Linked DNA regions of Thalassospira sp. TSL5-1. The protein of the gene in region 1 interacts with the protein of each later gene in a pairwise test. Links are inferred from orthologs where the notes say so. Each region holds a gene or a part of one and is shown in the gene's direction. Other genes may lie near its edges.

The links.
Region 2: the proteins of LF95_RS22260 (region 1) and glp interact in binary tests that used the Escherichia coli proteins (3 or more experiments, as listed by UniProt). The link is inferred for Thalassospira sp. TSL5-1 from one-to-one orthologs.

The regions. Positions count from the first base shown.
Region 1 is NZ_KV880644.1:44,796-48,967, forward strand. The notes cover bases 498-3,456. They hold LF95_RS22260 (molybdenum cofactor guanylyltransferase), read left to right. Parts: upstream 498-1,613; coding sequence 1,614-2,300; downstream 2,301-3,456. Other genes in these bases: LF95_RS22255 (NAD-dependent epimerase/dehydratase family protein), read left to right, coding at 576-1,526; LF95_RS22265 (DUF2478 domain-containing protein), read right to left, coding at 2,510-3,028; LF95_RS22270 (AI-2E family transporter), read right to left, coding at 3,117-3,456. Outside these bases: LF95_RS22250 (response regulator), read right to left, coding at 1-388; more of LF95_RS22270, read right to left, coding at 3,457-4,172. UniProt on the Escherichia coli protein: Transfers a GMP moiety from GTP to Mo-molybdopterin (Mo-MPT) cofactor (Moco or molybdenum cofactor) to form Mo-molybdopterin guanine dinucleotide (Mo-MGD) cofactor.
Region 2 is NZ_KV880637.1:1,457,564-1,461,749, forward strand. Bases 552-3,524 are described here. They hold glp (molybdopterin molybdotransferase MoeA), read left to right. Parts: upstream 552-1,364; coding sequence 1,365-2,684; downstream 2,685-3,524. Other genes in these bases: LF95_RS06860 (ABC transporter permease), read left to right, coding at 552-1,267; LF95_RS06870 (MBL fold metallo-hydrolase), read left to right, coding at 2,803-3,524. Also shown: more of LF95_RS06860, read left to right, coding at 1-551; more of LF95_RS06870, read left to right, coding at 3,525-4,186. UniProt on the Escherichia coli protein: Catalyzes the insertion of molybdate into adenylated molybdopterin with the concomitant release of AMP.

The DNA.
Region 1 (4,172 bases):
ACAAAACAAGGTTGCCCTCTTTGTCCGCAACACCTAACACCCGGATCAGCTCCAGGCTCTCGGCGGCCTGGCGCAACAATATATACCCTTCACGTTGGGAAAACTGCCCACTGCCAATTTTATCGGCCAAACCGTCCAACACAGCTGCCGACAAGCGGGTGCGCTGCTCGAACTGGTCAGAATAACTCTTGAGCATAGCATTCAGGTCGGAAAACGCCGTTCGCTTGGCCTGGGCATCAAGCTCGACTCGCACATAAATGTTAAAGCCGATTAGAAACCCCGCAATCAGAACCAGAAACGCCCCAATGAACAGGCGTTTGTTCTTGTTCAGCCTGGTCTTGTCCCGATCCGCGCGGGGAATATCTGCTTTCAAGGTCTCAGGCGTCACTTTTCAAACCCTGCATTTCTGGTTCCGGTCGTCCGTCCCGTCCGGCTTTTCTTATACCCAAGGATACGTTTAATTCTTGAAAACCTCCAATGCTTTATCACGTAAAATCGCCAAACAGCATGCAAATTCCGTCTATTAACGTGTTAAACTAGCCTAATCGGGATCACAGTCATACCAGGGGGCCGCGATGGCAACATACCTAATTACCGGCGGCGCAGGGTTTATTGGCTCTCATCTCGCTGACAGGTTACTGGCCAATGGCGACAAGGTGCGTGTTCTCGATGATCTTTCTACCGGCCACCGCGATAACCTTGCCAAAGAAGCCGAGCTTATGATCGGCAGCATCTGTGACCCCGATGCCGTCCGCGACAGCATGGCGGGATGCGACGGTGTTTTTCACCTGGCCGCAGTGGCATCGGTACAAAAAAGCATCGAATGCTGGGCACAAACGCATCAGGTCAATTCTCAAGGGGCGGTGACTGTTTTTGAAGCCGCAAAAAACGCCGGAAAAATCCCCATCGTATTTGCATCTTCAGCGGCAATATATGGCGATAACACCGCCATTCCGCTTCCGGAAACCGAAACACCCCGGCCCATTTCCTTTTACGGTGCCGACAAACTGGCAAACGAGGTTCATGCCGGTTTGGCGGCATCGGCTTATGACATGCGTTTTGCCGGGTTGCGGTTTTTCAATGTTTATGGCCCGCGCCAGGACCCATCTTCACCCTATAGCGGCGTGATTTCGATTTTCGCCAACCAGGCCCTGTCGGATCAGCAATTGCACATTTACGGCACCGGCGAACAAACCCGCGACTTTGTATTTGTGGCCGATGTCGCAACCGCATTGCATCAGGCAATGGCGTATTTGCAAAGCACAGCCAAGGGCTGCTTCATAACGGCCAATGTCTGCCGCGGGCAGGAAGTTTCCATTCTCGACCTTGCCCACGAAATCATCCGCCTTGCCGGGCGCAGCAATGAACCGGCCTTTCATCCTGCCCGCCAGGGCGATATCCTGCGATCCAGCGGCGACCCGTCCCGCCTGCATCATGATATCGGCCATGTTGCCAATATTTCGCTGCAGGATGGATTGCGTGCCCTGCTGGACTGGGAAGAAAGCCGCCGGGCGCAGGCAAAATAATTTATGTCTGCCATCGGGGATCACTCTGCCCAGCCACACTATAATAATCGTGAATAATCGTGAAATATCCCAACCATGCCGCATTCCATGCCCCCCCAAATCGCCCCGAATATTTCGCCCGTTTTTACTGGCCTTGTACTGGCGGGTGGGGCGGGCACACGCATGGGCGGCAACAAACCTTTTCGCATGCTCGGGCCACGACCACTTGTGGATTATGCGCTCTCCAATGCCCGGCGCGATTGTCCCCATGTCCTGATTGCCAGTAACGAAGACCCGCAAAAATATGCTGCATGGGGCTGCCCGGTAATTGCCGACCACCCCCATGCGGGGCTGGGGCCACTGGGAGGTATCCTGGCAGGATTAAAACACTTGCCCAATGGCAGCAACTGGCTGGCGGTTTATGCCGTTGATTGCCCTATTGTGCCAGCAGGCCTTCCAGCAATACTGCATCGGGCCATTTGCCAACTAAATGATAACGCAACGCCCGCCACACAGAACCGGGTTCTTGCCGCCCATGCCCGTTATTGCGGTCGCGACCATTATCTGGCCTCGCTTTGGCACCGGGACATGGCCCCGGCAATCTTCGCCCTGCTGGCACAGGACCAACGCCGCGTGCGCCAGGCCCTGATGGCGGGAAACGCCCGCACCATCGAGTTTCCCGTGCCAGATGACGCCACAATGGCCGACCTGCTTTTTGCCAATATCAACCAGTGCGAAGATATTGCCCGGTTTGAAAAGACCCTGCCTGGAAATCTGCCCGAAAAGCTGCGTTAGAGCACGTCGCGTTTAATCTGCACCATTTTGCCGGAGACAGTCTTCTGACGCAGTGGGGCGGAAGACTGTCTCGGCCCGAAGGGTTTGATTTTGGCGACGTTTCGCGGCGTTACACCGTTTGACCGATGCGCCGCATCGCTCTGCACGCTGTGCCTTGCCAAACGGTTCGCCAAAACAAACAAAATGTCACAGATTAAACGCGACGTGCTCTAAACCGCCTGCAAACGATATTCGTTGCACCAGAAATAAATGCTGTCTTCATCTGCGGCGAGTTCGGTGGCTTCCCCGCCGGAAAAGGCATCAAATGCCGCCCGGTTTAACGGATTTACCCCCAAAAGAACCGGCACATCCCGCATCAGCATTTGGGCGATCAAATCACGAAATCCGCGACCCTGGGCTTCATGCTTGCCAAATTTGTTAATCACCAGCAAGTCAATATCCGGGCGGTTTTCCAACGAGACCCCGACCGCAGCAACCGCCTCTTCCAGTGCGGCAACATCAAGGCGGCAGCCCCGGGATTCATTGCCCAGTTTCTGGGAAATATCAAATTGCGCCCCATTGGGCAGAACCTGCACCAGCATGTCACAATGCCGGGCCCCTTCACGTTCGGCATTCACTTGCACGACACCGGCAAGGTTGGCGCCCTCGGCAATCAGGCGACGGGCCACATTTTCAAGCAGGCGGTCAACCTGCCCGCGTTCCTGCACCGGAATAAATGCAAATTTCATCTCTGCCCCATTTCACATCTGTGACAGGAAATTATTGGCATGGTGCCCGCTGTCCTGTCCAGTTGCAAAACGAACGGGCAACGCGCAATCAAGCGCTTTCGGCAGGTAAGTGTTTTTCACGCGCGCCGAGAAATTCACTTAATCCTCCCAGCCCGTCTACATGATGCGACAAAACCTTGATGATGATCAGCACCGGCACGGCAATAAAAATGCCAACAGCACCCCACATCCAGCCCCAAAAGGCAATTGCCAGAAACACCGCCACCGAATTGATCTGCAAGCGCCGCCCGACCAGCGAAGGTGTCACAAGCTGCCCTTCAATGGCAGTACAGGCCATATAAATGGCCGGCGGCACCAATGCCGCCCCCAGGGTCGGCAGGGACACCAGCGACACAACAGCAACAATGCCAATCCCCACCAGCGCGCCCAGATAGGGCACAAAATTCAGCAGGGCTGCCGCCAGCCCCCACAAGACCGGGTTGGGCATATCGGTAAAGGACAGGCCCACCGCCACACATATGCCCAGGCAAACATTGATGACAAACACCGTCAGCAAATAGCGCGAAATTTCGCGTTCAATATCCTTGGCAATGCGCAGACCGCGCTTTTTATCCTTGAATGTCGGCAGGGCCTTGATCAGTTTTTCGTAAAACATATCGCCAGATGCCAGCATCAGAAGCAATAATACGATTGTAAGTCCAATACCGCCAAAAATTTCCGGCGCGCCCTGAGCAGCCTGATTGAGAAGGTTGGGTTCCTTCACCACAACTTCCTGCACATTGGACTTGGGATCCTGCCGGGTTGCCTTTTCAACCTTGCGCTGGGCTTCCTGAATATTTTCAATCGTCCCGGCCATTTCAGCAAGCTTAAGCTGCAACCGTTTTTCAATGCGCGGGGCATCATCAATCCAGTGCGAAATCGGCGCGCTCAGCCAATACCCCCCGGCAAAAACACTGGCGGTCATGGAAAAAACCAGCACAAAGGCCGTCACCGGTTCGGGAATACCACGGCGGAAAAACCAGCGTACAACCGGCGATAAAATCAGAGAAAACAACCCGGCCAGCACCACCGGCAATAACAGGCTTTGGGCAAAATACAAAACGCCGCACACCGAAATAACAAACAGACCGATAATCGAAACCGT
Region 2 (4,186 bases), on another replicon or contig:
AAGTGCGCGGGATTACTGGTTTCCTGATATCCGCACCAAGGGCGGCGCGATTATCGTGCTGAGCTTGACACTTTATCCCTACGTTTACATGCTGGCTCGGGCGGCGTTCTTGTCACAATCGGTTTGTGTGCTCGAAGCGGCACGGGTGCTGGGCCGTGGCCCCTGGAATGCCTTTGTCACCGTGGCCCTGCCATTGGCCCGCCCGGCGATTGTGGTGGGCGTGATCATCGCGCTGATGGAAACCCTGAATGATTTTGGCACCATCGATTTCTTTGCCGTTCACACCCTGACTGCCGGTATTTTCAATGTTTGGCTGGGAATGGGCAATGCCGGTGGGGCGGCGCAAATTGCGCTGACCATGCTGGTGGTTGTTGTGGTGCTGATTTTGGCAGAGCGTTATTCCCGCCGCCGCCAGCGTTTTCACGATACCACATCACGCTTTCAGGAACTGCCGGGCTATGAACTGGGGCTGGGGGCAAAAACGGCGGCCTTGCTGGTTTGTACATTGCCGATTGTGCTGGGCTTTGTCATTCCGGCCTGGGTGCTGATTTATTATTCGATTGGCTATTTTGACCAGTCCTGGACCAGCGACTTTTTTGAATTTGCCGGTAACAGTTTGCTGGTGTCGGGCCTTGCCACCTTGATGGCGGTCGGGGCGGCATTGTTCTTGGCCTATGCCCTGCGCCTGTTTCCCAAACCGGCCCTGCGGGCCTGTATCCGGTTGGCATCGGTTGGTTATGCGGTGCCAGGGGCCGTGCTGGCAATTGGCGTTTTGGTGCCCTTTGCCGGGCTGGATAATGCCGTTGATGCCTTTATGCGCGATCATTTTGGTGTATCAACCGGCTTGTTATTAAGCGGTACCATTTTCGCCATCGTTTTTGCTTATAGTGTGCGGTTCATGGCGGTGTCTTATGGCTCGATCGAGGCGGCCCTGGGCAAGGTCCGCCCCAGTATGGATGATGCGGCCCGCACCCTGGGCGAAACACCATTTGGCACCTTGAAACGCATTCATTTCCCCCTGGTGCGCGGCGGCATTTTGGCCGCCTGTGTGCTGGTTTTTGTCGATTCAATGAAGGAACTGCCCGCAACCCTGATTTTGCGACCCTTCAATTTCGACACCCTGGCAACCCATGTTTACCAATATGCCAAGGATGAAATGATCGAACAGGCCGCCCTTGGGGCCTTAACCATTGTACTGGTTGGGGTTATTCCCGTGGTAATGTTAAGCCGTGCTATTTCGCGATCCCGGCCCGGACATCGTAATTGACTGGTTTTGCTGGAACATTTCGCCATCTGCCTTGTTTTCTCTGGCGTAATCGCGCTATTAGATAGCGGGATTTTCTTTCCACAGTGAGGATGGCGACATGGCAGAAAAATCGGCGAATTCAGGGGCTGACAAAAATTCCGTCGCCGATATTGGTCGTCAGCCGGGTTTAACGCCGCTGGATGTTGCCTTGCGGCTGGCGTGTGAACAGGTGCCTGTCTCCGACCTGATCGAAACCCGTGACCTGATGGACTGTTACGGTGCCATCCTGCGCGAAGATGTTCTTGCCTCGGTCAATGTGCCATCGGTCGATAATTCGGCGATGGATGGTTATGCGCTTCGGGTGGCGGATTTGGCCGCATTGCCCAAAACCGGGCCGATCACCTTGCCGGTTGCCGGTGCCGCGCTGGCGGGGCATCCGTTTGTCGGGGATGTTCCGGTGGGTCGTGCCGTTCGCATTGCCACGGGGGCGGCCATCCCGCAAGGGGCGGATGCGGTGATCATTCAGGAAAATGTCGCAGCCAACGAGGATGAAAGCGAAATCCGCATCGAACGGGTGGCGATTGACCGTATTCGCCATGGCGACAATATCCGGCGTGCTGGCGAAGATGTAAAAAAGGGAACGGTTGTTTTACCGGCAGGCAAACGGCTGCGCCCGCAGGATGTTGCCGTTGCGGCCGGGCAGGGGCGGGCGCATTTGGTGGTGGCACGCCCGTTGCGGGTGGCCGTTTTTTCCACCGGCGATGAATTAGCCGCACCGGGGGGCGACCTGCCGCCGGGCGGCATTTATGACAGCAACCGTTTTGCCATGATCGGCATGATGCGTGCCATTGGCTGTGATGTTACCGATCTTGGCCTGCTGCGCGATGATTTTTCGGTGTTGCTAGCCGCCTTAAGCGAAGCCGCACAAAACCACGACGTGATTTTAACCTCTGGCGGGGTCTCGGTTGGCAAGGCGGACCTGTTAAAGCCTGTTGTTGATTCCATCGGTGACATTCATGCCTGGAAACTGGCAATCAAGCCAGGCAAGCCCCTGATGCGGGGGCGGATTGGTAATTGTCTGGTGTTGGGGTTGCCGGGTAACCCGGTTTCGGTGATGGTTTCCGGCTTGTTATATGCTGTGCCGTTGCTGCTGCATATGATGGGCATCAGATCCGAAGACCGTGCAGCCGTTCGGTTCCCGGTTCCTGCCGGTTTTAACCTGAAACGGGGAACGGGGCGGCGCGAATGGTTGCGCGCGCGCCTGCATCGTAACGGTAATGGTCAAATGGTGGCTTTGCCGTTTCATTCCAGCAGTTCCGGGGTTTTATCATCAATGGTGTGGGCCGACGGCCTGATCGAACTGGCAGAAAACCGTGCCAGCGTAGAGCAAGGCGCGATTGTTGATTACATTCCATTTGCCGGTTTGCAGGCATTTTAGAGTGATGAATTATTGGATGTTTTTCGCCAATAATTCTTGTGACTGATCCATATCATGGAGCCATCTTCCTCGCGCGCTCATTGTAAGTTTCAGGTGGGCGATGCGTGAGGAGGCTTTGATGACACTTTCAGTTACATTTTGTGGCGCGGCAGGTGGTGTGACCGGGTCCTGTTACCTGTTACGCACACCGGTTGGTAATTTCCTGATCGATTGTGGCATGTTTCAGGGCAACAAAACGGTCAAGGAACTGAATTATGGCCCTTTTCCCTTTGATGCTAGCGACATTCGCGCCGTTTTGCTGACTCACGCCCATATCGACCATTCCGGCCTGATTCCCAAGCTGGTCAAGGCCGGTTTTATCGGTGTGGTTTTTGCCACCCAGCCAACCTGTGATTTGCTGACCTATATGTTGCCTGATTCCGGCTATATCCAGGAAACTGAAGTGGATCGCCTTAATCGTCGCAATGCCCGCCGGGGGAAGCCAGCCGTAGACCCCATTTATACGCGCGAGGACGCCGAAAAGGCCCTGAAACGGTTGCGTCCGGTTGAATATCATGAATGGGTCGAAATTGTTCCCGGTTTCGAGGTGCGCTATTGGGATGCAGGGCATATTCTGGGCTCGGCCTCTATCGAGATTAAAATAGATGGGGAAGCCGGTCAGAAACCCAGGCATTTGCTGTTTTCAGGCGATATTGGGACAGGCGAAGCCGTGTTTAACGAGGCCCCCGAAGGCCCGGCCGATGTCGATTATCTGTTTGTTGAAACCACCTATGGCGACCGGGAACGGGTGGATATGTCGGCGAATGAACGCCGGGGACAGCTGGCCAGCGAAGTGCGGGCCGCCCTGGAGGCCGGTGGAAATTTGGTGATCCCCAGCTTTGCTGTTGCCCGCACCCAGGAATTGCTGGTGGACCTGGCAGCATTGTTTAACAGTGGCACATTGCCCAAGGCTGATGTGTTTATCGATAGTCCGCTGGCCCAGCGCGCAACCGGGGTTTTCGCCCGCTACCTGCCGCCCGAAGATGCCCACGCCCTGACACATCCCAATTTTCATATGGTGCCCGATGTCGAGGCCAGCATTCAGCTTGCCCGCATCAAAAAGGGGGCGATTATTTTGTCGGCCAGTGGCATGTGTGATGCAGGGCGTGTGCGCTATCATTTGAAAAACAATTTGTGGCGGGCGGAATGTACTGTGTTGCTGGTCGGGTTTCAGGCTGCCGGGTCATTGGGGCGTATTTTGCTGTCGGGGGCAAAATCGGTTCGTATTCACGGCGATGAAATTCAGGTGCGGGCGCGTATTCGCAACCTCGATATTTATTCCGGCCATGCTGATCAAAAAACGTTGTTAGACTGGGTGAAGGGGCGTTTGCCGGTTCATAAAAAGATTTTCCTGACCCACGGCGAAAATGCCGCGCGGGCAACGTTTCAGGATGTGTTGCTGGCAAATGACATTGCGCCCAAACTTCTGTCCTGTCCGACACTCGATGAAACGGTCCTGTTGC